3 regions of the Aquabacterium sp. G14 genome follow, and region 2 is predicted to be linked to each of the others. Evidence: predicted binding sites of a transcription regulator. Region 2 holds the regulator's gene; each other region holds the start of a gene.
The links. Region 2 encodes sigma-54, which starts transcription at its own class of promoters, with help from an activator protein. Its sites were predicted from a motif close to TGGCANGNAANCTGCTTT; they were not measured.

Region 1 (10,274 bases), on a different contig from region 2:
TGATGTGTTTGCGTCCTTTTCAGCGGTTGGTCAGAAAAATTCCAGGTATTGCTTGATCTCCCAGTCGGAGACGTGGCGCATGTACTCCAGCCATTCCATGCGCTTGAGCTTGAGGAACTCGTCGGCCACGGGGCCGAGCGCGTCCTTGATCAGCGTGTCGGCGTCGAGGGCATCGAGCGCGGCGCTGAGGTTTTGTGGCAGCAGGCCGATGCCGGCTTCCTGCAACTGCGCCTCGCTCCACTCGTAGAGGTTGACGTTGCGTGGGGTGCCCGGGTCGAGCTGGCGGTCGATGCCGTCCAGGCCGGCGGCGATCACGGCGGCGGTGGCCAGATAGGGGTTGCAGGCACCATCGGGCAGGCGCAACTCCAGGCGGCCCTTGGGCACGCGCACCATGGTCGAGCGGTTGTTGTCGCCGTAGCTGATGTAGGCCGGCGCCCAGGTGGCCCCGGTCAGCGAGCGGCCCACCACCAGGCGCTTGTAGGAGTTGATGGTCGGGGCGCACAGGGCCGTGAGGGCCGGCGCGTGGGCCAGCAGGCCGCCCAGGAAGTGGTAGGCCATCGGCGAGAGCTCCAGTCCCTTGGGGTCGGCCTTGTCGCAAAACAGGTTGCGCTGGCCATCGCCCAGGGACAGGTGCATGTGCATGCCATTGCCCGGCCGGTTGGCAAAGGGCTTGGGCATGAAGGAGCAGACCAGACCGTGCTCGTTGGCCAGCTCGCTGGCGGCCATCTTGAAGAACACGAAGTGGTCGCACGAGGTCAGGCAGTCCGTGTAGGTGTAGTTCAGCTCGAACTGGCCGTTGGCATCCTCGTGGTCGATCTGGTAGACGTCGATGCCGGTGGCGCGCATCACGTTGGCCAGCTTCTCCAGGTAGGCGCGGGTGCGCGACAGGCCCTTGTAGTCGTAGCAGGGCTTGTGCAGGGTGTCGCTGGGATCGCAGGGGGCGATGCCGCCGTCTTCGGTGCGGCGCAGCAGCGAGAACTCGGGCTCCAGGCCTGTGAACATCGTCAGGCCGCGCTCGGCCAGGCGGGCCACCTGCTTCTTGAGGACGACGCGGCTGTCGTAGACCCAGGGCTCGCCCTCGACATGGCCTTCGCAGACGATGCGCGCCAGACCGGGCTGCCAGGGCACCAGCGAGACCGTGCCCAGGTCGCCCTTGGCCATGAAGTCGGGGCCGTGCGGCTCGATGCCGACGCCGCAGATGGCGAAGCCGGCAAAGCCCGCGCCATCGGTCAGCACGGTCTCCAGGTGGGATACCGGCACGGACTTGGCCTTGGCCACGCCGTGGATGTCCACGAACTGGGCCAGCACATAGGTGACCCCTTGCGCACGCAGGTGTTGCTGGGCGGCTTGCACGGTGTCAAAGCGGACTGGGGGCACCAATTCGCCGGGTGGGGCGTCGAGGGGGAGGGGGTAGGGCATCGCGGCGTTCAAGGCAGGACTCCTTCAGGTGAGGGGATGGCGGTGTTTCCTGTTATGCAACAAGCGTGCCTGCGAGGAAACTCCATTTTGGTGATCGGCCAGGTCTGCGCATACACTGACTGCCAGCTGCATGTGAGAGGAGTCAGGCTTGGAACGGGATCAGGGCGGGAACTTGCCCTCGCTGGAGGAGACGGTCGGTGCGGCCATCCGCGAGTTGCGTCAGAAGCACGGTTTGACCTTGGCGCAGGTGGCCGAACAGGCCGGGATCAGTCGCGGCATGCTGTCGAAGATCGAGAACGGGCAAACCTCGGCGGGCATGGACACCTTGGCGCGCATTGCGCGGGCCCTGGGGGTGTCGATGTCGATGCTGTTCAGCAAGTACGACACGACATCGGCCGCTGCGCAGCACATCAAGAAGGGCGCCGGCATGGAAGTGGTGCGTCGTGGCACCAAGAGCGGGCACAGCTACCACCTGCTGGCGTATGACCAGGGGCCGGTCAAGCTGTTCGAGCCCTTCCTGATCACCATTGAGGATGACACCGAGCGCTACCCGACCTTCGAGCACCCGGGCACCGAGTTCATCTACATGTTGCAGGGGCGGATCGAATACCGCGTCGGGCAGGAGACCTATGTGCTGGAGCCGGGGGATGCCCTGACCTTCCAGGGCGAGGTGCCGCATGGCCCGGAGCAGCTGCTCAAGTGCCCGATCAAGTTCCTGTCGGTGATCATCTATCCGCGTCAGGCGGATTGAGCGGGCGCGCGCTCAGCGCAGCTGAGTGCAGACCAGCCGAGCCTCGGGCGAGGCGGGCGTCAGGGTGAGGCCTGCAGGCGTGCCCTGGTGGTGCAGACCTTCATCGGCACCGAGCAGGAAGAGGTCGTGGCCCTGGGGTGTCGCCACGTGGAAGGTGCCGTGCAGCACCCAGACCAGGGTGTGGCCGGTGGGGGGCAGCGTGAGCGGCAGGCCCTGATGCACCTGCACCGTGGCCTGCACGTGGCCACGGCGGGCCATCACGTTCCAGATCAGGGCCTCGTGCTCGGGCGGCGCGTTGTCCATCGGCATCTCGCCGGCGAAATGGGCCAGGTCACCGGGGATGTTCAGTGGCCATTGTCGTGTGCGGCCATCAGGCTCAGGCACTGAGCCTCTCAGCAGAACGGGGCCCCCTTTGGCCAGCACGGCGGTGCGCGCCAGACCGGGAAAGAGAGAGAAAGGCGCCCCCTGGCTGATCTCGGCCAGGCTCACGCGCCAGTCGGGCGGGGCATGGGGGGCGGTGCCTTCGGCGCTGGCCACGGTGCGGGTCCAGCCCGCGCCGTTGCGCCAGCGCTCGCGCGGCAGGTCGGCCAGGGTGAAGCGCCTCAGGCCGGCAGGCAGGGCGGTGACGTGCATGGCCGCTCCCCCCGTCTCGGTTCAGGACACCGCGCCCAGGCCGTACTTGCCCGTGAGCAACTGGCCGGAGGCGAAGCGCTCCAGGGCATAGGGGGTCAGGGGCACATCGGTGGGCAGGCGCAGGGCTTCCTGCGCGAGGACCCGGCCCACGCCCGGCGAGAGCTTGAAGCCGTGGCCTGAGAAGCCGTAGCCCACGATCAGGCCCTCGATGCCGGGCAGGCGGCCCAGCACCGGGTTCCAGTCCGGGGTCACGTCGTACACGCCGGTCCACGACGAGGCCAGGCCGGCGGCCTCGTAGGCCGGGAAGCGCTCGGCCACCTGCGTACCGATGTCGACCACATAGTCCATCGAGATGTCGCCTTGCTCGTTGTCCGGGGTGGCCAGGGTCTCGCCCACCGTGCCTTCGCTGACCAGCATCTGGTTGCCGCCATAGCTGCGACAGTACAGCATGCCGGGCGAGCCGAGGTCCTTGAACACGGGCATCTTGAAGGTGTAGGCCGCGTCCTCGCATTCCAGGGCCAGCACGGTGTGGCGTTCGGGCACGACCGGGGTGGGGATGCCCGTCCAGCGTTCGATGTCGGTGGCCCAGATGTTCTGGGTGCTGATGACGGTGTCGCTGCGGAAGCTGCCTTGGGTGGTCTCGACGCCATAGACCTTGCCGTTGTCCACCAGCAGGCGCTCGACGCTCACCCCCTCCATGATCTTCACGCCCAGGCGGCGAGCGGTGCGGGCAAAGCTGGTGGCCACGAGGTAGGCGTCGGCAAAGCCGGCTTCGGGTTCGTAGCCGATCAGGGCCGCGTCATCGAAGCGGGCGATGGGCAGCAGCGAGCGGGCCTCTTCGCGGCCCAGGAACTGCACGTCGATGCCCTTGGCGCGTTGCCCTTCGAGGGCGGCCTGCAGCGGGGCCAGCTTGGCGCCGTCGGGGGCGCAGATCAGGTAGCCGCACCGGACCAGGCCGCTGGCGGCGTCCTCGTCTTGCAGGTACTCGGCAAAGTTCGTGAACACCGACCAGGAGCGGCGCGCCAGCTCGACGTTCTCGATCACCGAGTAGTGCGTGCGCAGGATGCCGGACGACTGGGTGCTGGTGCCCGCACCGATCTGCAGGCGTTCGAGCACCAGCACCTTCTTGGCGCCCAGACGGGCGAGGTGGTAGGCGACCGAGGAGCCGATCACGCCGGCACCGATCACGATGGCATCAAAGCTTTCCATGGACAGCCTTTCAAGGGGGCAGGGAGGTTGCAATGGGTTCAGCCTAGGTCGCCTCTGGCATCCGACTTGCAAGTGAAGCGAAATAAATGCTGTGCTGCGGTTTCTCTGAAGTTGCCGCCGCGCGCCCGCCCTTCACCGAGGATGCGCTCCATGGCCGACCCCCGTCCCCCCGCCACCCCCCGTCGCACGCTGGGCATGCCCGATCTGCGTGCGCTGGAAACCTTCGTCGCCGTGTGCGAGGCGAACTCCATGGTGCTGGCCGCCGAGCGCCTGGGCCTGAGCCAGAGTGCGGTCAGCCAGGCCATCAAGTCCTTGGAAGAAGACCTGGGGCTGCAGTTGATGGACCGCGAGGTGCGGCCGGCCCGGCCCACGCACGCGGGCCATGTCCTGCACGAGGTCGCCGCCCGGTTGCTGTCGCAGGCGCGCGCCGCGATGGACCAGGTGCGGGCCTCGGCCCGTCAGGAGCTGGCCCAGATCCGCCTGGGCTGTGTGGACTCGTTTGCCGCCACGGTCGGGCCGAAGCTGATCCGCGCCATGGCGGGCCAGGCCCGGCAGATCCAGATGTGGTCAGGGTTGACGCCGACCCTGGCCGGCCAGATGCTGGCACGCGAGCTCGACATGGTGATCTGCACCGATGCGGGCGTGCAGGACCCGCGGGTGGTGCAGCGTCTGCTGTTCTCGGAGTCCTGGGTGGCCGTCTACCCGAAGGACCACCCGGTGCCGCCGCTGCACACCTTGCAGGCGCTGTCGGCCGCTGCCGGCGCGCTGCCGCTGATCCGCTACAGCCAGCGCTCGGTGATCGGCCAGCAGATCGAGCGCTACCTGCGCCATGTGGGTGTGCAGGCCCCGCGCTGCTACGAGTTCGACGCCACCGATCCGCTGCTGAGCCTGGTGGCCTCCGGCCTGGGCTGGGCGCTGAGCACACCGCTGTGCCTGTGGCAGTCGCGCCAGTACCTGGACGCCGTGCAGGTCATGCCACTGCCGCCGGCGCGCCTGGGGCAGCGGCACTTCTTTCTGTTGTCGCGCGAAGGTGAATGGGCTGGGCTGGACGACGACGTGGTGCGGGTCACCCGCGAGGTCATCCGCCACGACACCGCCCCGGCCATCCGCCACTGTCTGTCGGCGCTGCCCGCCAGCGCCCTGTCTTGTCCTGATGAGGAATCCCTGTGAGCCATCCCCTGCCCCTGTCTGAACCGACCTTTGACTTCACCCCGGGCACCCAGCCCCTGCTGATCTCCATCCCGCACCTGGGCACCGAGATCCCGCCTGAGCTGCAGGCGGACATGGCCGAGGTGGCCACCCTCAAGCAAGACACCGACTGGCACCTGGACCAGCTCTATGGCTTTGCGCGGGCCCTGGGCGCTTCGGTCATCCAGGCCCGGGTGTCGCGCTATGTGATCGACCTGAACCGCCCGCCCGATGGTCAGAGCCTCTACCCCGGCCAGACCACCACCACGCTGTGCCCGCTCGACACCTTCCGCGGTGAGTCCCTGTACCGGTCGGGTCAGGGGCCCGATGCGGCCGAGCAGGCCCGGCGTCTGGCACGCTATTGGCAGCCCTACCACCAACAGATCCGCACCGAGCTCGACCGCCTGAAAGCCCAGCACGGCGCGGTGCTGCTGTGGGACGCCCACTCCATCGCCAGCTTGCTGCCCCGCCTGTTCGAGGGCCGTCTGCCCGACCTCAACTTCGGCACGGCCGATGGGCGCAGCTGCGATCCGGCCTTGATCGAGGCTGTGATGGCGGTGGTGCGCCGCAGTGCCTACAGCCATGTGCTCAATGGTCGCTTCAAGGGCGGCTACATCACCCGGCACTACGGCCAGCCGCAGCAGCACGTGCATGCCATCCAGCTGGAGATGAGCCAGATGCTGTACATGCAGGAGGACGCGCCCTTTGCCTATGTGCCGGACCGGGCTGCGCAGATCCAGCCTTTGCTGCAGCAGATGCTGGGTACCGCACTGGCGCAATTGCCGAGCCTGCGCCCCCGCTGAGCACCAGCACGTCTCCCTGCCTCGACCAAAGCGGTGCATGGCTGGCCCAGATCAGGCCGCCTGCACCGCTTTGGATTTGTTTCCTGGCATTCATTGTTGTCAACCATGGTGAAACTCTGGCATGTGGGTTGCTTTGCAGGCTGTGACGCTGCCAGACGGTCTGGCGGCACCAACGCTGGAGTCGCTATGAAGTTGATCACTGCCGTGATCAAGCCATTCAAACTCGATGACGTGAGAAGCGCCTTGGCCACCGCAGGTGTGCAGGGCATCACTGTCTCGGAAGTGAAGGGGTTTGGTCGTCAGAAGGGGCACACCGAGTTGTATCGCGGGGCCGAGTACGTTGTGGACTTCCTGCCCAAGGTCAAGCTGGAGGTGGCCGTTTCGGCCGATGAAGTCGAGCGTGTCACCGAGGTCATCCAGAAGGCCGCCTACACGGGCAAGATCGGAGACGGCAAGATCTTCGTGATGCCTCTGGACGCGGCCGTGCGCATCCGCACGGGTGAAACCGACGACCAGGCGCTGTGAGCCGCCGTCACACAACAGGAGCATCCATGTTGAAACAGATCTTTGCGGCACTGGCCTTGTGCGGTGCCTTGCTCTCCTCGGCCCAGGCCGAGGAGGCCCCGGCGGCGGTCACCGCTTCCGCACCGGTGGCCGTGCTCACGGCCCCGGCCACCGCCACGGCGGACCTCGCGGTCCCGGTGGCCCCTGCGGCCTCGGTCGCCCCACCGCCAGCGGCCACCCCCACGGTCAACAAGGGCGATTCGGCCTGGATGATCGTGGCCACGCTGCTGGTGATCATGATGGCCGTGCCGGGTCTGCCGCTGTTCTACGGCGGCATGGTCCGCGCCAAGAACATGCTGTCGGTGATGATGCAGGTCATGGTGACCTTCGCCTTGCTGGGCATGCTGTGGTGTGTCTATGGCTACAGCCTGGCCTTCACCGAAGGCAATGCCTTCATCGGTGGCTTTGACAAGCTCTTCCTCAAGGGGGTGACGGCGGAATCGCTGGCGGCCACCTTCAGCAAAGGCGTGGCCGTGCCGGAGTACATGTACATCGCCTTCCAGATGACCTTTGCGGCCATCACCCCGGCGCTGATCATTGGTGCGGTGGCCGAGCGCGTGAGGTTCTCGGCCTTGCTGCTGTTCATGGTGCTGTGGTTCACCTTCAGCTATCTGCCCTTGGCGCACATGGTCTGGTACTGGGCAGGTCCGGACGCCTACACCAGCGCTGCTGCAGCCGAAGCGGCCACCGCCACCGCGGGCTTCCTGTTCCAAAAGGGCGCCATCGACTTTGCTGGTGGCACCGTGGTGCACATCAACGCGGCCATGGCCGGCCTGGTGGGCGCCTTCCTGATCGGCAAGCGCGTGGGCTTTGGCAAAGAGCAGATGGCCCCGCACAGCCTGACCATGACCATGATCGGCGCTTCGCTGCTGTGGGTGGGCTGGTTCGGCTTCAACGTGGGCTCCAACCTCGAAGCCTCCGGCACCGCCGGCCTGGCCTTCCTCAACACCTTCCTGGCCACCTGCGCCGCGACGGTGTCGTGGACCGCAGTCGAGTGGGCGGTCAAGCGCAAGCCCTCGATGCTGGGGGCCGCCTCCGGCGCCATCGCTGGCCTGGTGGCCATCACCCCGGCCTGTGGCTTCGTGGGCGTGATGGGCAGCATGGTCATCGGCCTGCTGGCCGGCGCGGTCTGCTACTGGGGTGTCAACGGCCTCAAGCGCATGCTGGGCGTGGACGACAGCCTGGACGTGTTCGGTCTGCACGGTGTCGGCGGCATCCTGGGCGCCATCCTGACGGGCGTGTTCGCCGCTCCGGCCCTGGGCGGGACCGGCGTGTACGACTACGTGGCCAATGCCGTCGGCGAGTACAGCATCGGCACTCAGGTCGTCAGCCAGTTGTGGGGCGTGGGCGTGGCGGTGGTGTGGTCGGGCGTCGTCTCCTTCATCGCCTTCAAGATCGCCGACCTGACCCTGGGTCTGCGGGTCAGTGAAGACGAGGAGCGTGAAGGCCTGGACCTGACTTCTCACGGCGAGCAGGCTTACCACCTCTGATCGCTCGCGTTCTCTCATGGGGTCGATCGTGACCCCGGCACGGCGCCCTTGTGGCGCCGCGTCTGTTGGTGCGGACCTGCTGCACCTGGACCGAAGCTGTCCATCAGTTGTGCCGATATTGCACGATCGGAGCGGGGCCCATGCCATAAACAAGGCTGCTCAACTCCCCTGTGATCTCCAGGTACTGCCATGAAAGTCATTGTCCCCGTCAAGCGGGTTGTGGACTACAACGTGAAAGTTCGCGTGAAGTCTGACGGCTCTGGTGTCGACATCGCCAACGTCAAGATGTCCATGAACCCCTTCGACGAAATCGCCGTTGAAGAAGCCACCCGCCTGAAGGAAAAGGGCGTGGTCACCGAGATCATCGCTGTCTCCGTGGGCCCGGCCCAGTGCCAGGAAACCCTGCGCACCGCCATGGCCATCGGTGCTGACCGCGGCATCCTGGTCGAAACCGACGCTGAAGTGCAGCCCCTGGCCGTGGCCAAGGTGCTGAAGGCGCTGGTCGACAAGGAAAAGCCCGACCTGATCATCCTGGGCAAGCAAGCCATTGACGACGACAGCAACCAGACTGGCCAGATGCTGGCTGCCCTGGCTGACCTGCCGCAAGGCACGTTCGCTTCCAAGGTGGAAGTGGCCGATGGTTTCGCCATCGTGACCCGTGAAGTTGACGGTGGTCTGGAAACCGTGAAGCTGAAGTTGCCTGCTGTCGTGACGACCGACCTGCGTCTGAACGAGCCGCGCTACGTCACGCTGCCTAACATCATGAAGGCCAAGAAGAAGCCCTTGGAGACCGTCAAGCCGGCCGACCTGGGTGTAGACGTGGCCCCGCGCATCAAGACCCTGAAGGTCGAAGAGCCTGCCAAGCGCTCGGCAGGCATCAAGGTGGCCGATGTGGCGACCCTGGTCGACAAGCTCAAGAACGTCGCCAAAGTGATCTGAGGAGATAACCCATGACCGCTCTCGTTATTGCTGATCACGACAACAACAGCATCAAGGCCGCCACCCTGAACGTGGTGACCGCTGCCAAGGCCCTGGGTGGCGATGTGCACGTGCTGGTCGCTGGTGCCAACGCTGGTGCCGCCGCAGCTGCTGCCGCTCAGATCGCTGGCGTTTCCAAGGTGCTGCACGCCGACGGCGCCCAGTTCGCTGAAGGCCTGGCTGAAAACGTGGCCGCTCAAGTGCTGGCCGTGGCTGGTAGCTACAGCCACCTCCTGTTCCCTGCGACCGCCACGGGCAAGAACGTGGCCCCCCGCGTGGCTGCCAAGCTGGACGTGGGTCAGGTTTCGGAAATCACCAAGGTGGTCTCCGCCGATACGTTCGAGCGTCCGATCTACGCCGGTAACGCCATTGCCACCGTGCAATCGGCTGACGCGGTGAAGGTGCTGACCGTGCGTGGCACCGCGTTCGACGCGGCTGCCACCACCGGTGGTGCCGCTGCAGTGGAAACCGTGGCTGCCGTGGCTGATGCGGGTTCCTCGTCCTTCGTGGGCCGTGAGGTGACCAAGTCCGAGCGTCCTGAGCTGACCGCTGCCAAGATCATCGTGTCCGGTGGCCGTGCCCTGGGTTCGGCTGACAAGTTCAACGAAGTGCTGCCCCCGCTGGCTGACAAGCTGGGCGCTGCCATCGGTGCTTCGCGCGCTGCGGTGGACGCGGGCTACGCCACCAACGACCTGCAGGTCGGTCAGACCGGCAAGATCGTTGCCCCTGACTTGTACATCGCCTGTGGGATTTCGGGCGCCATCCAGCATTTGGCTGGCATGAAGGATTCGAAAGTCATCGTGGCCATCAACAAGGATCCGGAAGCCCCGATCTTCCAGGTGGCAGATTTCGGTCTGGAAGCTGACCTGTTCGTGGCTGTGCCCGAGCTGGCTGCAGAGCTCTGATCATTCACCCATCAATCCCCGGAAGGAGCCGGATATGGTCGTGTGTGAGGTGGCCCGTGAGGCCGATATCGAGAGTCTGAGCGAACTGCTGTCAAGGCTGTTTGCGCAGGAAGCCGAGTTCACACCGGATCCAGCGGCCCAGGCGCGTGGCCTGGCCGCCATCCTGACCCACCCGGAGACCGGGGCCATCCTGGTGGCCCGCGATGGCGACCGCGTGCTGGCCATGGTCAACCTGCTGTTCACAGTCTCGACGGCCTTGGGCGAGCGGGTGGCCTGGCTGGAGGACATGGTGGTCCACCCCGAGGCACGTCAGCAGGGCGTGGGCTCGGCCTTG
Region 2 (10,274 bases):
ACGCCTGGTGTCTGCAGGGCCTGGGCCTGGCCTGGCGCAGCACCTGGGAGGTCGAACATGACATCGCTGCCGGCCGCCTGGTCAGCGTGCTCGACGAGTTCGCCGCACCGCCCAATGGCATCTATGCGGTCTTTGCCCAACGCAAACACCTGCCCTTGCGCCTGCGCCTGTGGATCGACTTCATCAAGCAGGCCTACGCCGACCCGGGGTATTGGCAGCGCGAGCAGGCGCCCGGGGCATGATGGCTTTAGGCTGATCTCTCTTTCCGCGCCTGAGGCGCATCTCACAGCTTCTTCACCGATGTTGCTCGAATCCCTGCTGGCTTACGCCCACTTTGTCGCCATTCTCAGCGTGGTGGTGTTCATCACCAGTGAAGCAGCCCTGTGTCGGGAGGAATGGCTGAACGCCGCGGTGGTGCGCCGTCTCGCCCGCGTCGACATCATTTACCTGGTGGCCGCCGTGGCCGTGCTGCTCACAGGGGTGGCGCGCACATGGTGGGGCATGAAGGGCGTGGACTGGTACTGGCAGCAGCCGCTGCTGCACCTCAAGCTGACCTTGTTCGTCGTGATCGCGGGCCTGTCGATTTCCCCGACGCTGGCGTTTCGCCGCTGGGTCAAGCAACTCGACACACACGGCACACTGCCCGACGCCACCGAAGTGCGCCGGGTGCGTCGCAGGGTCATGATCCAGGCGCACATCATGGTGCTGATCCCCTTGGCCGGCAGCCTGCTGGCGCGGGGGTTCTGGATGCGCTGAGTCCGTGGTCCGCGACAGAGGGGCGTGATCGCCCCTCCGTGCGTCACGCTGCCTTCACTGTGCGGCGGGCGCGGCAGCTGCGTCCTTTTCGCACTTCTTGACGAAGCTGTTCTTGGCCGCGCCCGCCAGCTTCTTCTCGGCGGCCTTGTTCAGGCAGGCTGCGCTGGCCGAACCGGCCGCATCTTTCTCGCACTTCTTGATGAAGCTGTTCTTGGCGGCGCCCGCCAGCTTCTTCTCAGCCGCCTTGGCTTCGCACGCAGCGTTGCCGGCATGGGCCAGGGTGGACAACAGGGCCAGGGTCACAGAAGCAATCAGGGTACGCATGTCAGGCTCCTCAATGGGGCAGGGTTCACGAACAAGCACTGCCATCGGCGGTGCGGACAATATCCAGCGGCCACGGTGGCAGCTCCGGACGCCACACTGACCCACTGCCAGCCTAACGTCACACCGCGACGCGCGGATGACGCGATGGTCATCACATGATCCGTCGCGGGTGCGCCAGCGCTTCGTGCGCCGCATGCAGACGCCGCACCAGCACCCGGATGAAGGCCTCGTCAAACAGGTGGCGGCAAGCCGGGCTCAACTGCATCATCACGTCTGGCGTGAAGGATATTGTTGTGGCCGGTTCCGTCACCACCACATCGGTGCTGTGGCGTCGCAAATCGGGGCTGGGTGCCAGGTAGGCCATCTCGCCCACCGACGTGCCGGCCCCCAGCAAGGCCACCCGCTTGTTGTCGCGATACACCTCGACCGTGCCCTGCGCCATGATGTGGAAGGTGCGCCCCTCCTCGCCCCGGCGGTACAGCGCGTGGCCAAACGGAAAGCGCTGCCATTTCGCGCGGTGCACCACCTCCCACAGCTCCACGTCGCCAAACTGGGTGAAAAAGTCCAGCGAGCGCAGCAGGTTGAAGCGCTCCGAGTCCAACACCCCTTGCAGGTGGCCACGCGGCACCTGATGGTCGGCGATCAGGCCCGACAGCGCCTGGGCAAACGCATCCCAGTTCGGGTAGCGCTCCTTCGGGTCTTTGGCCAGCGCCTTCAGCACCACTTGGTCGACCGCCGCATTCACCCCCGAGCGTTGTCCCGACAGTGGCGCTGGCTCGTGGTTGTAAATCTGGTTCATCAGCACCGCCTGCGACGATGCCTCGAACGGAGGGCGACCGGCGATCAGGTGGTACAGCACGGCACCCAGACCATAGATGTCGGCGCGGCAGTCCGGTACCTCGCCATCCAGCTGCTCCGGCGCCATGTAGGCCAGCGAGCCCACCTGGTGGATCTGGGTGGACTCGGCCGTCAGGTTCAGCACACTGCCGAAGTCGCTGATCTTGACGTCGGTCACGGCGCCTGCGTCGTTGACCAGGGCCAGGATATTGGCCGGCTTCACGTCGCGGTGGATCAGTCCCTGGCGGTACACATAACCCAACGCCATCGCGCACTTGAAGCCGATTTCCACCACCAGTTCCAGCGGCAGCAACTGATCGGGGCGGCAGAAGGTGCGCAGCGTCGTGCCCGGCACATACTCCATCACCACATAAGGGGACGACGGGTCGGGCACCGCGTCGTAGATGTGCACCACGTTCGGGTGCTGCAGGCGGCCCACCAGGGCGGCCTCGGCCGCAAAGAAGCGCGCGTACACCGGCCCATCGACCGCATCGCTCAGCGCCGACGAGCGCACCCGCTTGATCGCGACATCGCGGTCATGGAAGTCGTCCCGGCACAGGTAGACCTCGCTGGTGGCGCCTTCGCCCAGCTTCTTGATGATCCGGTACTTGCCGATCAAACCGGTGTTGAGGTCAATGTCCAGGTCGCCCATGCTCACCCACTGCTGCCATGTCTGCATCTTTCCACGTTCGGGGCCACTTCACCAGCCGAAAAGACCCGACAGGAGTGTGCAATTGTTCGCACATCATCGCATCCCCGCGGGAAGGCGGTCCGCCCCCGTAGAATTCGCCCATGATCCAAGCCAAGCGTGCCCTTCTTTCTGCCCTGGGTGAAGCCCTGCGCCAGGTGGCGCCCGACGCCGCCGCGTCCTTCACACCGGTTTTCGAGGCCCCCAAGCAGGCCGCCCACGGCGACCTGGCCGTGACCGCGGCCATGCAGCTGGCCAAGCCCCTCAAAAAGAACCCCCGTGAGCTGGCCACCGCCCTGGTCGCCGCACTGGAGGCCCAGCCGGCCGTCCAGCAGTGGGTGAAGCTCCCCATCGAGATCGCTGGCCCCGGTTTCATCAACCTGCGCCTCAAGCCCGAAGCCAAGCAGGCCATCGTTGCCGATGTGCTCACCGAAGGCGACAAGTTCGGCTGGCAGCCCGCCAATGGCCGCAAGGTGCTGGTCGAGTTCGTCTCGGCCAACCCCACCGGCCCGCTGCACGTGGGCCACGGCCGCCAGGGCGCGCTGGGTGATGCCCTGTGCAACCTGTTCGAGACCCAGGGCCAGTCGGTCACCCGCGAGTTCTATTACAACGACGCCGGCGTGCAGATCAGCACCCTGGCCTGGTCCACCCACGCGCGCATCAAAGGCTACAAACCCGGTGACGAGCACTGGCCCGAGTCGGCCTACAACGGTGACTACATTGCCGACATCGCCGCCGACTTCCTCGCCAAGAAGACCGTCAAGGCCGACGACCGCGAGTTCACCGCCTCGGGCGATCCGGAAGACATCGACGGCATCCGCCAGTTCGCCGTGGCCTACCTGCGCCATGAGCAGGACCTGGACCTCAAGGCTTTCGACGTCCGTTTCGACAACTACTACCTCGAATCGAGCCTCTACACCTCGGGCCGCGTCGAGCAGACCGTCCAGAAGCTGGTCGACGCTGGCAAGACCTTCGAGCAAGACGGCGCCCTGTGGCTGCGCTCGACCGACTACGGTGACGACAAGGACCGCGTGATGCGCAAGTCCGAAGGCGGCTACACCTACTTCGTGCCCGATGTGGCCTATCACATCGCCAAGTGGGAGCGCGGTTTCGAACAGTGCGTCAACATCCAGGGATCCGACCACCACGGCACCATCGCCCGCGTGCGCGCTGGCCTGCAAGCCGCTGGTGTCGGCATCCCGCAAGGCTGGCCTGATTACGTGCTGCACAAGATGGTCACCGTGATGAAGAACGGCGAGGAGGTCAAGATCTCCAAGCGTGCCGGCTCTTACGTCACGCTGCGCGACCTGATCGAGTGGACCAGCAAGGATGCGGTGCGCTTCTTCCTGATCAGCCGCAAGGCCGACACCGAGTTCACCTTCGACGTCGACCTGGCCCTCAAGCAGAACGACGAGAACCCGGTGTTCTATGTCCAGTACGCCCACGCCCGCATCCAGTCGGTGCGTGCGCAGTACGCCGACAAGGGCGGAGATTTGAGCGCCCTGGGCGGCGCCAACCTGGCCCTGCTGACGGCCGACACCGAGCTGGCGCTGATGACCAAGCTGGCCGAGTTCCCCGGCATGCTCACCGCCGCGGCTCAGGGATTGGCGCCGCACGACGTCGCCTTCTACCTGCGCGACCTGGCCAGCGCCTTCCACAGCTACTACGCGGCGGAACGTTTCCTGGTCGACGAGGTCGAACTCAGCCGTGCCCGCGTGGCCCTGCTGAGCGCGACCGCGCAGGTGCTGCGCAACGGCCTGTCCCTGCTGGGCGTCAGCGCGCCCGACAAGATGTAAATCACCCCGGTGACCCAGAGAGGATCCCAGTCCATGACCACTCCACGTGCCGCGCAGCGCGGCGGTTTTTTCCTCGGCATGATCGTCGGCCTGTTGATCGGGCTGGCGCTCGCGCTGGGGGTGGCCGTCTACATCACCAAGGTGCCGCTGCCCTTCATCGACAAGGTGCCGCAACGCACCCCCGAGCAGGACGCCGCCGAGATGGAGCACAACAAGAGCTGGGACCCCAACAGCCCGCTGTACGGCAAGAACCCCGCCAAGCCGCGTGCGGTGCCAGCAGCCTCGGCCCCGTCCTCGGCTTCGTCGGCCGAGCCGACCGAAGCCCCGGTGGTGTCTGCTGAGCCGGCGTCGGCGCCTGCCGCAACGGCCTCCAAGCCGGCGGCGGCCAAGGCGGCCAGCGCGCCCGCCTCCAGCGCGCGCAATCCGGCAGCCATCCTGTCCGGTGCGGCGCCCGTGTCCACCGCGCCCGCCTCTGATGCGTTGAGCTACCAGGTGCAGGCCGGTGCCTATGCCAGCCAGGCCGAAGCCGAACAGCAACGTGCCAAGCTGGCCATCATGGGCCTGGAGTCCCGCATCCAGGAGCGCGAGGTCAATGGCCGCACCATGTTCCGGGTGCGCCTGGGGCCCTACGCGCAAAAGGATGCCGCCGAGGAAGTGCGCATCAAGCTGCAAGGCGCCGGGGTGGAGTCCGCCCTGGTGCGCATCCAGAAGTAAGCTGGGGCCACGGCCCCGTGGAAGGTCTGGGCGTTCGCGCCCAACAGAAAGGACGCTAGATGAATCGCCGCGAGTTTTCGATCCACACCCTGGGCGCACTGGGTTTGAGCGCCGGCTTGCCTGGCCTGGCCGTGGCCCAGGGCGGTCCCGTGGAAGGCACCCATTACGTCCGCCTGCCTCAGGCGGCGCCGGTGTCGGCCCCCGCTGGCAAGGTCGAGGTCGTCGAGTTCTTCTGGTACGGCTGCAACCACTGCTACAACTTCGAGCCGTCGCTGGCCGCCTGGGCCGAGAAACTGCCCGCCGATGTCGTGTTCCGACGCGTGCCGGTGGCCTTCCGTGAGAACCCCTTCGGCAACCACCAGCGCCTGTTTTACGCGTTGGAGGCGATGGGCCTGGTGTCCAGCTTGCATCCCAAGGTCTTCCGCGCCATCCACGCCGAAGGCCAGCCACTGGACAAGCCCGAAGCCATCGCCGCTTTCGTTGCTCGCCATGGGGTGGACCAAGCCAAGTTCATGGCCATGTTCAACTCCTTTGCGGTGCAGACCAAGTGCAAGCAGGCCCGCAGCCTGGCCGAGGCCTACAAGATCGACGGCGTGCCCACCCTGGGCATCGCAGGGCGCTATTTCACCTCGGTGTCGCTCAACGGCAACCACGAACGCACGCTGGCGACCACCAACTTCCTGATCAACGCGGCCCGAAAGGGACGCTGAGGCAGTTCCGGAGCGCGCAGGCGCAGGGAAATCGCGTTACTGGCGCGATTTCCCCATGGTTCGTGGCTAAAATCATTGCAAATTCCATGCCGATGATGACGAACCTGTTTTCCCCCTCTCTGTCGCCCCGCTTTGCACGCCTCACGGGCGCGCTGGCGCTGGGGTTGGCGACCCTGTGGTCTGCCCCGGCCAAGGCAGAGAAGGCAGATCGTTTTCAGCCGCTTCACTTTGCTGCCGACGCAGCGCGGGTGGAAGACAACCAGCGCCTCAACATCTTGAGCGGCAACGTCGAGATCACCAAGGGCACCATGGTGGTTCGCGCCGATCGCGTGGAAGTGCGTCAGAACCCCGACGGCACCCAGACGGCGACCGCCATCGGTGGCCCCGGGGGGCGTGCCTTCTTCCGCCAAAAGCGTGACGGGGTGGACGAGTCCATCGAAGGCGAAGCCGAGCGCATCGTCTACGACGGCAAGACCGAGATCGTGCGTTTCACCTCGCGCGCCATCATGCGCCGCCTGCAGGGCAACACCATCAACGATCAGGTCAGCGGCCCCGTCATCGTGTACGACAACAAGACCTCGGTCTTCCAGGTCGTTGGTGGGGGCAGCAGTGGCGGCGCCACCGGCCGTGTCCGGGGGGTGATCACCCCTCGCACCACGCCTGAGGGATCCAGCACCGAAGGCACCCGCTGATGAGCGCCTCGTCGGTCACATCTCCTCGCAGTGAACTCCGCGCCGAGCGCCTCAAAAAGCGCTACGGTGCCCGCACCGTGGTGCACGATGTGCATGTGGCCGTGGCCGCCGGTGAGGTCGTCGGCCTGCTGGGGCCCAACGGGGCCGGCAAAACCACCAGCTTCTACATGATCGTGGGCCTGGTGCCCGCCGATGCTGGCGAGATCACCATCGACGGCCAGCGCGTTGAGCGCCTGCCGATCCACCAGCGCGCGCGCTTGGGCCTGAGCTACCTGCCGCAGGAAGCGTCCATCTTCCGCCAGCTCAATGTCGAGGAGAACATCCGCGCGGTGCTGGAGTTGCAGGTGGACGAGCGCGGCAAGCGCCTGAGCAAAGACGTGATCCAGGAGCGCCTTGACGGCCTGCTGCACGAACTCAGCATCGAGAAGCTGCGCACCAACCCTGCGCTGTCCCTCTCGGGCGGCGAGCGCCGCCGCGTCGAAATTGCCCGCGCCCTCGCCACCCAGCCGCGCTTCATCCTGCTCGACGAGCCCTTTGCGGGCGTCGATCCCATCGCCGTCATCGAGATCCAGCGCATCATCAGCTTCCTCAAGGCGCGCGGCATCGGTGTGCTCATCACCGACCACAACGTCCGCGAAACGCTGGGCATCTGCGACCGCGCCTACATCATCAGTGAAGGTAGCGTCCTGGCCGAAGGCAGCCCGGCTGACATCGTGCACAACGCCGAGGTCCGCAAGGTCTATCTCGGCGAGCACTTCCGCATGTGAGTGACCGGCGCCCATGAAGCCCTCCCTGCAGTTTCGGCTTTCGCAACACCTGGCGCTGACCCCTCAGCTGCAGCAGTCCATCCGGCTCCTGCAGCTGTCCACCCTCGAACTGCACCAGGAAATCGAGCAGATGCTCGAACAAAATCCCTTCCTGGAGCCTGAGGACGATTACTCGCCCATCGAGACCGCGGCCTCACTGGAGTTCGAACGCCAGCGCAACGAGCGCAACAGCAGCGAAGACGCCGGCGCCGAACGTGACAGCGCGCCCGCCGAGGCCGACACCAGCGGCATCGACACCGCCGAGCTGGGCACCACCGAGCGCGAGGACTGGGAAAACGGCACCGAGCGCGACGACTTCGACGGCATCAGCGAAAGCCCGGCCCGCCAAAGCCAGGGCGACGACGACACCGACCCGCTCGAGCGCAACAGCCTGTCCATCACCCTGCAAGAGCACCTGCGTCAGCAATTGCTGGGCACCCGCTTGAGCGACGAGGACATGGCCGCGGTCGACATGCTCATCGAGTCCCTCAACGAGGACGGTTACCTCGCCGACACGCTCGAAGAGATCGCTGCCAGCCTGTTGCCCGACGAGCCGGACGAAGACACCCTCGACGAACTGATGTCGCGCTTGCGCTGCGCACTGGGCTGGCTGCAAAGCCTGGAGCCGGTGGGCGTGGGCGCGCGCAACCTCTCCGAGTGCCTGCTGCTGCAACTGCGCGGTCTGCCCGGCGAGCCCGCTCGCGAGGTCGCCATGGCCATCTGCCGCGAGCATCTTGAGTTGCTGGCCCGTCGCGACTTCAAGAAGCTCATGGCCGCCACCGGCGCCGACGAGGCTCTGCTGAAAGACGCGCAAAGCCTCATCGTCTCGCTCGAGCCTAAACCCGGCCGCGCCTTCACCCGCGCCGAGGCCAACATCATCATCCCGGACGTCATCGTCCAGAAGTCCGGCCGCGGCTGGAAAGTCGTCCTCAACCCGGACGTCATGCCCAAGCTGCGCATCAACGACTACTACGCGCAGGCCTTGCGCTCCAGCCGGGGCGCACGCGGCAGCACGGCCAGCGAAGGTCACGCCAACCTCAATGCCCGCCTGCAAGAGGCCCGCTGGTTCGTCAAGAACATCATGCAGCGCTTCGACACCATCTTGCGTGTCTCGCAGGCCATCGTCGATCGGCAAAAGAACTTCTTCACCCATGGCGAAATCGCCATGAAGCCCCTGGTCCTGCGCGAAATCGCCGACGAACTCGGGCTGCACGAGTCCACCATCTCGCGCGTGACCACCGCCAAGTACATGAACACGCCTTTCGGCACGTTCGAACTCAAGTACTTCTTCGGCTCCTCGCTCAACACCGAGGCAGGTGGCAACGCCTCCAGCACCGCGGTGCGCGCCCTCATCAAACAGCTGGTCGCGGCCGAAGATCCCAAGAAGCCCTTGTCAGACAGCGCCTTGTCCAGCATGCTGGAAGAGCAAGGCATCCAGGTCGCCCGCCGCACCGTCGCCAAATACCGCGAAGCCCTCAAGATCGCGCCTGCGAACCTGCGCAAGGCCTTGTGAGTGCACGTGATGGGTGGGGGCGCAGGCCGGGCGCTTCGCTGTCGCGATCCTGTCCCGCGCCGCAACGGCCCCTGATTCATTGACCATGCTTTACCGCCTCCAAGACCTTGTCGACCTCTTGCCCTGGCAGGACTGGGCCGCCTTGGCCCTGTTCGTGTTCGGCTGGATCGGCTATGCCCAGTTCGCCAGCCGCCGTGCCCGCGTTGAAAGCACCCTGCTGTCCAGCACCAATCACTACCGTCGCCTGTGGATGATCCAGGTCACCCACCGTGACCAGCGCGTGGTCGATGCCGCCATCACGCAGAACCTCGCCAGCAGCCCTGGCTTCTGGGCCTCCACCACCATTCTGGTACTCGGTGGTCTGCTTGCCGTGCTCGGCACCACCGAAAAGGCCAGTGAATTCGTCAGCGATCTGCCTTTTGCCGTGCGCACCTCCATGCAGGTTCTCGACATCAAGCTCATCGTCCTGCTGGCCGTCTTCATCTACGCCTTCTTCCGCTTCACCTGGTCCATGCGCGTCTATTCCTTCGGTGCGATCCTGGTCGGTGCGGCGCCCAATGTGGATGTGTTCAACCAAGGCGAGGCCGACCGTCAGGAGTTTGGCGACCGCGCCGGCAAGCTCATGGGCATGGCCGCCGAAAGCTTCGCCGACGGCCTGCGTGCCTACTACATGTCCTTCGCGGTCATCGCCTGGCTGGTCTCCCCGGTCGCCTTTGCCCTCGGCACCCTCGCGGTCCTCTGGATCCTGTATCGGCGAGAATTCCGCTCCGACGTGCTGGCGATCCTGCGCCCCTGACCACGTCCCTCCTTCTGTATTGCGACCCCATCATGCCCATCAAGCCCCCCCGCCGCCCCGTCGTGTCCTCGGCCACCGGACGCCCCTCGGGGGACGAGCGCGACCGCACGACGTCGTCCGCCCGCCCATCCCATGGGCGTGACGTGGCGCGAAGTGACGCGCGCGGCAGCGATGCACCAGGGCAGCCCTCCTCCGGGCGTGACCCACGCGCACGTGCCACGCATGGACGTGACCCGCGCGGGCGCGACTCGGCCCGCTCTGACGCCGGTCCCGGCTTCCGCCCTGCGTCGCGGTCGGCCTCCGAAGCCTGGCATGGCGGCGACGAGCGTCGCTATGGCGCTCCCTCCAGCAGTGCAGGTCGTCCCTCATCACGTCAGGCCCCCGAAAGCTGGCGTGCCAGCGACGATCGCCGCCCCAGTGCCGCACCCGGCGGTGCAGGTCGCGGCGCTTCCTCGCGTCCGGCACCCGCTCGCCCCGGCCCTCGCCCCGAGTCGCGCGACTCCGCCCAGCGCCCCGTGCTCGCCGCCGACCGCCCTGCTGCCCTCTACCTGTCCTGCCCCTCCGGCGTCGAATCCCTGCTGGCCACCGAGGCCCGCCGCATCCTCGGTGACGCAGCGCACATCACCGAGTCCCGCGGGGGCA
Region 3 (10,274 bases), on a different contig from region 2:
GTGGTGGTTGCTGGGATCTTGCGCGCGGGATGTGTGGTGGTCAACGTCAACCCGATGTACACACCGCGTGAGTTGGAGCACCAGTTGCACGACAGCGGTGCCGAGGCCATTTTCATCCTCGAGAACTTTGCGACCACCCTGCAGGCCATCCAGGCGCGGGGGCATCTCAAGCATGTGGTCGTGGCGTCGATGGGCGACTTGATGGGGCTCGTGAAGGGCGCCTTGACCAACTTCGTGGTGCGCCGTGTGCGCAAGATGGTGCCTGCGTGGTCCCTGCCAGGACATCATCGGTTCGGTCAGGTGCTGACGGAGGGCGCGCGCCAGGCTTACAAGCCGGTCACACTCACCCCTGACGATGTGGCCTTTTTGCAGTACACGGGTGGTACCACCGGCGTCTCCAAGGGCGCTACGCTGCTGCAGCGAAACCTCCTCTCCAATGTGTTGCAGTGCGAGGCCTGGTTGATGAACGGCGTGGACCGTCAGGCCTTCCCGCAACTCAATGTGGTGTGCGCACTGCCGCTGTATCACATCTTCGCGCTGACGGTGTGCGCGCTCATGGGCATCCGCAATGGTGCCTGCATGCTGCTGATCCCGAACCCGCGCGACATCCCGGGCTTCATCAAGGAGCTGTCGCAGTTCCGCTTCCACCTGTTCCCCGCGGTCAATACGCTCTACAGCGGTCTGATGAACAACCCCGACTTTGCCAAGCTGGATTTCTCCAGCCTTCAAGTGACGATCGGTGGTGGCATGGCGGTGCAGCGTGTCGTGGCAGAGCGCTGGAAGGCGATCACGGGCAAGCCGATCATCGAAGGCTATGGCCTTTCGGAGACGTCGCCTGTGGCCACCTGTAACGCCAACAACATTGAGGTTTACACCGGCACCATCGGCCTGCCACTGCCCTCGACCGAAATTTCGATTCGAGATGATGATGGACAGGAAATGGCCCTGGGGCTGGCCGGCGAGATCTGCATCCGCGGTCCTCAGGTGATGGCCGGATACTGGCATCGCCCGGAAGAGACAGCCAAGGTCATGACGGCGGATGGTTTCTTCAAGACCGGCGACGTGGGGGTGATGGACGAGCAGGGCTACGTCAAGATCGTCGACCGCAAGAAGGACATGGTCCTGGTTTCAGGCTTCAATGTCTATCCGAACGAGGTGGAGGATGTGGCGGTTTCACACCCTGGTGTGCTGGAGGCCGCGGTGATTGGCGTGCCGGATGCACATTCCGGTGAGGCAGTGAAGTTGTTTGTGGTTCGTCGTGATCCGGAGTTGACGGTCGCCGATCTGGCCGAGTTCTGCAAGGAGCAGTTGACCGGCTACAAGCGACCCAAGTACATTGAATTCCGCGACGAGTTGCCCAAGTCCAACGTGGGCAAGATTTTGCGTCGTGAATTGCGTGACGCTGACCTGAAGAAAGCCGCCTGATCATGAGCTTCCTGACCAAGAAAATTGCCAGCGCGGCCCTGTCTGCCATGTTGTTGGCAGCGTTGCCCATGGCGCACGCTGCCCGTGAGGTGGGTGGCGTCCGTTTTGAGGATCAACTGACGCTGGCCGATCAGCCTCTGGTGCTCAACGGCGTTGGCATGCGTGTCAAGATGATCATCAAGGTCTACGCTGTGGGGCTGTATGTGCCTCGCCGCGATGCCTCGGCGGCATCGGTGCTGAACCAGCCTGGGCCCAAGAGTGTGCGCATTGTGTTGCTTCGCAATGTGTCGGCCGAGCAGTTGGCCGACAGCTTGGTGGCTGGCATCGAGGACAACGTTTCGTCGGCGGAGCAGGCTGTGCTGCGCAAGCGTCTGGATGCGTTGCAGTCCACCATGCTGAAGGTGGGGGAGGCCCAGAAGGGCTCGGTGATTCAGCTGGATTACGTCCCCGGACAGGGCACCCACATCACCTTGGGTGGCAAGGCACTGGGGCAAGACATTGCCGGGGAAGACTTCTACCGCGCCTTGTTGAAGATCTGGTTGGGTGAGCGTCCCTCGGACAACGCACTCAAGCGAGATTTGCTGGGCGTTTCTTGATGCCTCGGCGTCCTTGATGCAAAAAAGGCCGGTGTTTCAACCGGCCTTTTTTCTGCCTGAGCGAATGACAGGCGTGTGGTCAGCGGGTGCTCAGCACTTGATGCCCATGTGCATGGCGACCACACCGCCAGTCATGTTGTGCACATCGACATGGCCGAAACCGGCCTCCTTCATCATGGCCTTGAGTGTGGCCTGGTCAGGGTGCATGCGAATGGATTCCGCGAGGTATTGGTAGCTGGCGGCGTCTCCTGCGACGAGTTGACCAAGCTTGGGCAGCACTTTGAAGGAGTACCAGTCATAGACTTTCTCCAGCGGCTTGGCCACTTTGGAGAACTCCAGCACCAGCAAGCGGCCGCCCGGCTTGAGCACGCGGCACATTTCCTTGAGGGCGATGTCCTTGTGTGTCATGTTGCGCAGGCCGAAGGCCACCGTGACGATGTCGAAGGTGTCGGTCGGGAAGGGCAGCTTTTCAGCGTCGCACAGCGTGGTCGGCAGAGCCACGCCGCTGTTGAGCAGGCGGTCGCGACCGGTGCTCAGCATGGCCTCGTTGATGTCGGTGTGAACCACCATGCCACTGGGGCCAACGCGCTTGGCGAAGGCCTCGGACAGGTCGCCCGTGCCGCCGGCGATGTCGAGCACCTTGTGGCCTTCACGCACGCCGCTGGCGGCGATGGTGTAGGTCTTCCACAGGCGGTGCAGACCCATCGACATCAGGTCGTTCATGATGTCGTACTTGTTGGCGACGGAGTCGAACACACCGCGAACGCGTTGTGCCTTCTGGGACTCGTCAACCTGCTGAAAACCGAAGTGCGTGCTGCTCATGTCGGCATCTTACTACCGGGTTAGCCCGCTGTTGCCCCAGGGCCGGGGGAGAGGGCGCGCCCGCAGGCCACCCCGCTGGCCCAGGCCCACTGGAAGTTGTAGCCGCCCAGCCAGCCGGTCACGTCCACCACTTCGCCAATGAAGTACAGGCCGGGTACCTTCTTGCTTTCCATGGTTTGCGAGCTCAGCTCGCGGGTGTCCACGCCGCCGGCAGTCACCTCGGCCTTGGCATAGCCCTCGGTGCCGCTGGGCACGATGGACCAGGCGTTGGCCGACTGGCCCAGGGCGTCCAGGTCTTTGTCCTTGAGTTCGGCCAGGGCTGCATCGGGGCGCAGCGAGGGCGAGATGCGCACGGCCTGCTCAGCCAGCCACGTCTGCGCCAGGCGCTGCGGTACGGCTTCACCCAGGGCGCGAGCCCATTCTGTCGACAGTTGTTTGCGGGAGCCGGTCTTCGCTTGCTTGAGGCTGGCAGCCAGGTCGCGTTGCGGGGTGAGGTTCAGCGTGAGCGCCTGGCCGGGTTGCCAGTAGCTGGAAATTTGCAGGATGGCTGGGCCGCTCAGGCCACGGTGGGTGAAAAGCAGGTCTTCTAGGAACAGTGGGGCGCCGCCCTTGCCGCGTTTGCCCTTGGCGCCGCCGGTCGCTGGGGTGCTGACTTCGACCTCCAGCGAGATGCCGGCCATGGGCACAAACGGCGCCCAGGTGTCGGCTGCGAAGGTGAGCGGCACGAGGGCAGGGCGCAGGGGCAAGATCTGATGACCGAGCTGCGCCGCAAGATTCTGGCCGAAGTCGGTCGCGCCGATCTTGGGGATGGCCAGCCCGCCGGTCGCGATCACGACCTGGTGCGCCCGGATGAGGCCGCGGTCCGAGTCAATCTCGAAGCGCACGGCATCGGTGTCGGCGGCACCCAAGGGCCGGACGGCCTTCACGACGCAGGGCTGCCAGCGGGTGACCTGACCGGCCTCGCATTCGCGCAGCAGCATCTGGATGATGTCGTTGGCGCTGTGGTCGCAAAAGAGCTGGCCGCGGTGCTTCTCGTGCCAGGCGATGCCGTGGCGTTCGACCATGGCCAGAAAGTCCTGCGGGGTGAAGCCCGCCAGGGCCGAGCGGCAGAAGTGGGGGTTCTCGCTGAGGAAGTTGGCGGGTGTGACCTCACGGTTGGTGAAGTTGCAGCGCCCGCCCCCCGAGATGCGGATCTTTTCGGCGACTTTGGGAGCGTGGTCCAGCAGCAGGACCTTCAGGCCGCGCTGACCCGCCACGCTCGCACACATCAGACCGGCTGCGCCCGCACCGATCACCACCACATCGTAAGAAGACATGGCCCGATTGTCGCCGCTTCGGCCACCTGCCCGGCTGCAGTTCAGAAGCCGCTGTGGCCCAACGTCTGGCTGGGAGAGAACACCGGCAGGCCGTCATCGTCCTCGGCCGACACGAAGCGCGAGTCGCCCTGGCTGCGTGCTTCGTCCAAGGCTTGAGAGGCACGCCGGATGGCATCGGTCAGGTTCTCGTCAGGCTGCACTTGCACGACACCAAAACTGATGCTCAAAGGCTGTTGTTGCAAAGAGCGACGGTTGCGCTCTACATGCGCCACCATGCGTTGTGCCACGTGCAGGGCGTCCTTCACTGTGGTGTCGGTCAGCAGCGCGACGAACTCGTCGCCACCAAGACGGCCCATCAGGTCACGGGTGCGTAGCAGGCGTCTGGCACTGCCTGCCACGAGTTTGAGCGCTTCATCTCCCGCAGCGTGACCATGTTGTTCATTGATCTGCTTGAAGTGGTCGATGTCAAACAGCATCAAGGCGGCAGAGCCTGGCGCGCTCAGGCGCAGGGCCTGTGCGCCCATTTCGGTGAAATGACGCCGGTTAGGCAATTGCGTGAGCATGTCGAAGTCGGCCATGACGCGCAACTGCCGATGCGATTCACGCAGGTCGTGTTCAGTGCGTTCGTACGTGAGCAGCAGACAGATGTAGACCGAAAAGATCACGCCAGCCACCAAGGCCACGAGCACCGCAGGTTGTTGAATGTGATCGGGCGCGATGACAGGGGCTCCCCAACTGCTGAGGCCGGAAAGAAGCCGAGGCACCTGTATCAGAGCGGCCGAGACGAGGTAGAGCAGCAGAGCCTTCAGATAGACGCTTTGACGCCAGTCTCGGATGGCGTGGATCTGCCAGGCGGCATACAGGAAAAAGCCGATGCTGACGAAACTGAAACTGGCGACGCGCGCGCCCAGATCGTCGGGCATGTGTTGCTCAAGGGTCAGAAGGGCCCAGAAGCCCAGTACCAGCAGGGCGCCATCCATCCACTGCGGTGTGCGGAAGTCAGTGCGGGCGTAGAACTGCCGCATGCCCACCAGCATGGTCATGGGCCATTGCAACCACAGCAACACCGACAGGGCCGGCAGCCAGGGGTGGGTGTCGCGCAACAGCAGGCAGATGGCACTCAGCAGAGTCAGCCCCTGAGCGGCTGTCCACCACCAGAAACCACGGTAAGTGCGTTGGGTCAGGCCCACCAGCGTCATGATGACGGTGGTGGTCAGGAGCACCACGCACACCACCAAGGCCAGGGTCGGGAGATGAAGCGACATCGAAGAGGGTAGGAGACAGGGGGCTCCGGCCGAACGGCATCAGAGGCGGCAGATCTCGGCCACAATGATTGCAGGTTTTCGCTCTGCTGTAGTGAGATGCAGGGCATTTTGCTCCCCGCAGGAGGGGTGTGTCACCCCGCTTCCTGGGGTGCGGAACTGGGTGGAGAGTTCAGTCATGGCCATGGATGTGGTGGATTACGAGATCAAGGGTGCCGAGATGCAGTTCGTGGAGGTCGAACTCGACCCCGGCGAGGCGGCCATTGGCGAGGCCGGCAGCATGATGTTCATGGAGTCCGGCATCGAGATGGACACCGTTTTCGGAGACGGCTCAACGCAGCAAAGTGGTGGCCTGTTCGGCAAGTTGTTGGGGGCAGGCAAGCGTTTGGTCACCGGAGAAAGCCTCTTCACGACGGTTTACACCAACCAGGCCAGCGGCAAGAAGCGTGTGGCGTTTGGTGCGCCATATCCCGGCAAGATCCTTCCCATGGACCTGCGGCAACTGGGGGGTACGCTGATTTGCCAGAAAGACTCCTTCCTGTGCGCAGCGCGGGGGGTGTCCCTGGGCATTGCCTTGCAGAGAAAACTGGGCACGGGCTTCTTCGGTGGCGAGGGCTTCATCATGCAAAAGCTTGAAGGCGATGGCATGGCCTTCGTGCATGCGGGTGGCACCGTGGTACGCCGCGAGTTGCAGGCGGGCGAAACCCTCTACATCGACACCGGCTGTGTGGTGGCCTATACCCAGGGCGTCGATTTCGACATTCAGTACGTTGGCAAGATCAAGACGGCCTTGTTCGGCGGTGAGGGGCTGTTCCTGGCCCGTGTGACCGGGCCTGGGCACGTGTGGTTGCAGAGCTTGCCGTTCTCGCGTTTGGCGTCTCGCATCTTCGCTGCCGCGCCACAGGCTGGAGGCCGCGGTCGTGATGAAGGCTCACTGCTAACGGGCGTTGCCGGCGGTTCGCTGCTGGGTGGTCTGTTGGGCGGAGACCAGGAGTGACTGTGAACGTGCCGGTGGTGGGCCGCATGCTCGACGCGGCGTGGCGTGCCCTAGCATATTGCCTGATGCCGCAGGTCATCTGGTTGTCATTGCTGCCGCTGTTGCTGGCCGCCGTGGTGCTGGGAGGTTTGGCCTGGTGGGGCTGGTCGGATGGTGTCGCCTGGGTGCGTGGTCTTCTGGATGGCTGGGCCGTCAGTCAACATGTGCTCGCTGCGCTGGATGGCTGGGGCTTGTCACAACTGCGAATGGCGGTGGCCCCACTGGTCCTGGTGCTGGTGATCATTCCGCTGGTGGTGGTGATGTGCTTGCTGCTGGTGGCGGCGTTCATGACGCCAGCCTTGGTCAAGCTGGTGGTACGCCGTCGCTTTCCTGGGATGGTGTCGCGTCATCAGGCTTCTGTGTGGCACAGCCTGTGGTGGTCGTTCCGCGCGACGGTGCTGGCGCTGCTGATGCTTGCCGTGAGTTTGCCGCTGTGGTTGCTGCCTCCTTTGGCCGTGGTGTTGCCACCTTTGATTTGGGGCTGGCTGACTTATCGGGTGTTGGTGTTCGACACCTTGGCGGACTTTGCGACGCCAGCAGAACGCGAGACGTTGATGCAGGCGCACCGCACGCCTTTGCTGACGATGGGGGTTTTGGTTGGCTATCTGGGCGCGGCACCGGCGGCCCTGTGGGCCTTGGGGGTGTTGGCCCTGGCGTTGGCGCCCTTCATCTTGCTGTTGTCGGTGTGGATCTACACCTTGGTATTTGCGTTTGCCGCCTTGTGGTTTGCGCACTACCTGCTGCCGGCGCTGCATGCAATGCGTGCGGCTCCCACTTCTCTCGAACCTGTGACGCCACCGTTGGTGGCGGGTGAATCATCATGATCGGACTCATCATCATTGGCGATGAAATCCTCAGTGGACGTCGTCAGGACAAGCACCTGAGCAAAGCCATCGAATTGCTCGGTGAGCGTGGCATGGCGTTGTCCTGGGCTCGTTATGTCGGCGATGATCCGGAGCGGATCACGGCGGATCTGCGGCACGCCCTGAGCAGCGGCGATGTCGTGTTTTCCTTTGGCGGAATTGGTGCCACGCCTGATGACCATACCCGTGCGTGTGCGGGTCAAGCGGCAGGGCGCTCTCTGGTTCTGCACCCGGAGGCGAAAGAGCTCATCTTGCAACGCAGTCGTGAAATGGCTGAAGAGGCCGGCCAGGCATTTGACCCGGTTTCTCCAGACACGATGCGCCGTTTGCAGATGGGGTTCTTTCCGGAGGGGGCCACCATCATTCCCAACCCATACAACCGCATTCCAGGCTTCACGCTGGCGGGGCGCGTGCATTTCCTTCCGGGGTTTCCGGTGATGGCTTGGCCGATGATGGGCTGGGCGCTGGATCACCTGCATCAGGACTTGCACGGCAAGGTACAGGTGCGTGAGAAGTCCATCGTTGTCTACGGTGGGATCGAGTCGACTTTGACACCTTTGATGGTGTCGATCGAGGATCGTTTTGCGCCTGTCAAGGTGTTCAGCCTGCCGAGCGTGGATCATCCGGAGCATGGGCGTCACATCGAGCTGGGCGTGAAGGGGCGGGCGCAGGAGGTGGAGCAGGCATTCGAAGCCTTGCTGCAGGGCTTGTCCCAGTTTGGTGCGCAAACCGGCCCCATTTCGGTGCGCCAATGAGTTCGAGTTCATGTGTGCACCGATGTGGTGCGTTCGTGGGGTGGGGCTGTTCAGTTGCTGCGCCACTCGGTACATTTCCCACTGTTTCGGTGCAGCCCTGTGCCTGCATGTACCTCTGGGCGTTTTCTGCGCGCGCGGGCCAAACAAGGTAAGTCGGCACACTTTCTGCTAGTAAACTGGGCGCTGTTTCCGGATCTCTTGAAACAGCTTCAAATTTCTCGCTTTTACATTCAGCCTCTGGCTAGGAGCATCTGATGGCCAACAAGACCGTCGCCGACGTGATGAAGATGGTGAAGGACAACGAAGTCAAGTTCGTTGACTTCCGTTTTACCGACACCCGCGGCAAAGAGCAGCACACCACGGTTCCCGTTTCTCACTTTGACGAAGACAAGTTCGAATCGGGTCACGCCTTTGACGGCTCGTCGATCGCTGGTTGGAAGGGCATCGAAGCCTCCGACATGCTGCTGATGCCGGACGCCAACACGGCCAACATCGATCCTTTCTTTGAAGAGCCGACGCTGATCCTGACCTGCGATGTCATCGATCCGCATGACGGCAAGCCTTACGAGCGCGATCCCCGCTCTCTGGCCAAGCGCGCTGAAGCCTACCTGAAGGCTTCGGGCCTGGGCGACACCGCCTACTTCGGTCCGGAACCCGAGTTCTTCGTGTTCGACTCGATCCGCTGGGGCAACGAAATGTCCGGCAGCTTCTTCAAGATCGAATCGGAAGAAGGCGCCTGGAACACCGGTACCGCTTACGAGCACGGCAACAATGGCTACCGTCCCACCGTCAAGGGCGGCTACTTCCCCGTGCCTCCCGTGGACTCCGGTCACGACATGCGCTCGGAAATGTGCCTGATCCTGGAAAGCCTGGGCATTCCCGTTGAAGTGCACCACCATGAAGTGGCCAACGCCGGCCAAATGGAAATCGGCACCCGCTTCAGCACCCTGACCGAACGCGCTGACTGGCTGCAACTGCAGAAGTACGTGATCGTGAACGTGGCCAATGCCTATGGCAAGACCGCCACCTTCATGCCCAAGCCCATCGTTGGCGACAACGGTTCCGGCATGCACGTTCACCAGTCCATCTGGAAGGATGGCAAGAACCTGTTCGCTGGCGACGGCTATGCTGGTCTGAGCGAATTCGCCCTGTACTACATCGGCGGCATCATCAAGCACGCCCGTGCTCTGAACGCCATCACCAACCCCGGTACGAACTCGTACAAGCGTCTGGTGCCTGGCTTCGAAGCTCCGGTGAAGCTGGCTTACTCGGCCAAGAACCGCTCGGCCTCGATCCGTATTCCTTACGTCGCCAACCCGAAGGGCCGTCGTATCGAAGCACGTTTCCCCGATCCTTCCGCCAACCCGTACCTGGCCTTCTCGGCCCTGATGATGGCTGGTCTGGACGGCGTGGAAAACAAGATCCATCCGGGCGAAGCCGCCACGAAGGACCTGTACCACCTGCCGCCCGAAGAGGACGCTCTGGTGCCGACCGTCTGCCACAGCCTGGATCAGGCTCTGGAGTACCTGGACAAGGACCGCGCGTTCCTGACCAAGGGTGGCGTGTTCACCAACGAGTACATCGACGCCTACATTGAACTGAAGATGCAGGAAGTGACCCGTTTCCGCATGGCCACTCACCCGGTCGAGTTCGACATGTACTACAGCCTGTGATCCTTCGGGACCGGGCCTGGGAGTGACATCCCGATACAAAGGGCGGCGTGAGTCGCCCTTTTTTCTTGCCTCCGGCGCCTGCGCGTGCGGAACCGCTGGGGCATACTGGGATCGCACTTCAGGCTCAGAACGACACTCACCGGACATGATGCACTTCACCTTGTCACCTTCGCACGCTTTCTCACGGGCATGGCGCCCGATCGCTTGGCTGGCTTTGGCGCTGGCCCCGGTGGCGGGAGCGTATGCGCAGGTGTACCGCTGCCCAGGGAACCTGTATACCGATGCGCTCTCGCCCAAGGAGGCGGCAGCCAAAGGTTGCAAGACCCTGGATGGCGCACCCATCACGGTGATTCAGTCGAGCACGCCGCGTTCGTCAAGCGCAGGCACCCGAGGCCCGGGGGCTTCCGGCTCCAGCAGTTCGCCTGAAAACAAGGTGGCCTCCGATGAGCAGAAGGCGCGCGACACGGACGCCCGTCGCATTTTGGAAGCTGAGTTGCGCAAGGAGCAGGCCGCTTTGGAAGCCTTG

Region 1: glnK (P-II family nitrogen regulator) is a predicted target of sigma-54. The motif match lies at 6,121-6,138, and genes of this name have one in related genera.
Region 3: glnA (type I glutamate--ammonia ligase) is a predicted target of sigma-54. The motif match lies at 8,230-8,247, and genes of this name have one in related genera.

What each region holds. Positions count from the first base shown of each region.
Region 1 covers NZ_JBBEYB010000006.1:29,563-39,836, reverse strand. The annotation lists gene WIT60_RS08325 (class II glutamine amidotransferase) at 1-1, opposite strand, end outside; gene glnT (type III glutamate--ammonia ligase) at 31-1,419, opposite strand; gene WIT60_RS08315 (helix-turn-helix domain-containing protein) at 1,568-2,170, shown strand; gene WIT60_RS08310 (HutD/Ves family protein) at 2,183-2,803, opposite strand; gene WIT60_RS08305 (NAD(P)/FAD-dependent oxidoreductase) at 2,825-4,012, opposite strand; gene WIT60_RS08300 (LysR family transcriptional regulator) at 4,163-5,182, shown strand; gene hutG (N-formylglutamate deformylase) at 5,179-6,003, shown strand; gene glnK (P-II family nitrogen regulator) at 6,190-6,528, shown strand; gene WIT60_RS08285 (ammonium transporter) at 6,555-8,057, shown strand; gene WIT60_RS08280 (electron transfer flavoprotein subunit beta/FixA family protein) at 8,247-8,996, shown strand; gene WIT60_RS08275 (electron transfer flavoprotein subunit alpha/FixB family protein) at 9,008-9,940, shown strand; gene WIT60_RS08270 (GNAT family N-acetyltransferase) at 9,975-10,274, shown strand, end outside.
Region 2 covers NZ_JBBEYB010000013.1:7,918-18,191, reverse strand. The annotation lists gene WIT60_RS13230 (LysR family transcriptional regulator) at 1-242, shown strand, start outside; gene WIT60_RS13225 (DUF2214 family protein) at 301-756, shown strand; gene WIT60_RS13220 (hypothetical protein) at 811-1,080, opposite strand; gene WIT60_RS13215 (protein kinase domain-containing protein) at 1,232-2,596, opposite strand; gene argS (arginine--tRNA ligase) at 2,710-4,401, shown strand; gene WIT60_RS13205 (SPOR domain-containing protein) at 4,435-5,115, shown strand; gene WIT60_RS13200 (thiol:disulfide interchange protein DsbA/DsbL) at 5,175-5,825, shown strand; gene lptA (lipopolysaccharide transport periplasmic protein LptA) at 5,912-6,517, shown strand; gene lptB (LPS export ABC transporter ATP-binding protein) at 6,517-7,284, shown strand; gene WIT60_RS13185 (RNA polymerase factor sigma-54) at 7,298-8,836, shown strand; gene WIT60_RS13180 (DUF599 domain-containing protein) at 8,922-9,632, shown strand; gene WIT60_RS13175 (THUMP domain-containing class I SAM-dependent RNA methyltransferase) at 9,665-10,274, shown strand, end outside.
Region 3 covers NZ_JBBEYB010000002.1:287,592-297,865, reverse strand. The annotation lists gene WIT60_RS03690 (long-chain-fatty-acid--CoA ligase) at 1-1,425, shown strand, start outside; gene WIT60_RS03685 (chalcone isomerase family protein) at 1,428-2,021, shown strand; gene ubiE (bifunctional demethylmenaquinone methyltransferase/2-methoxy-6-polyprenyl-1,4-benzoquinol methylase UbiE) at 2,112-2,843, opposite strand; gene WIT60_RS03675 (BaiN/RdsA family NAD(P)/FAD-dependent oxidoreductase) at 2,864-4,159, opposite strand; gene WIT60_RS03670 (GGDEF domain-containing protein) at 4,201-5,424, opposite strand; gene WIT60_RS03665 (TIGR00266 family protein) at 5,600-6,418, shown strand; gene WIT60_RS03660 (EI24 domain-containing protein) at 6,415-7,281, shown strand; gene WIT60_RS03655 (competence/damage-inducible protein A) at 7,275-8,075, shown strand; gene glnA (type I glutamate--ammonia ligase) at 8,330-9,748, shown strand; gene WIT60_RS03645 (HlyD family secretion protein) at 9,894-10,274, shown strand, end outside.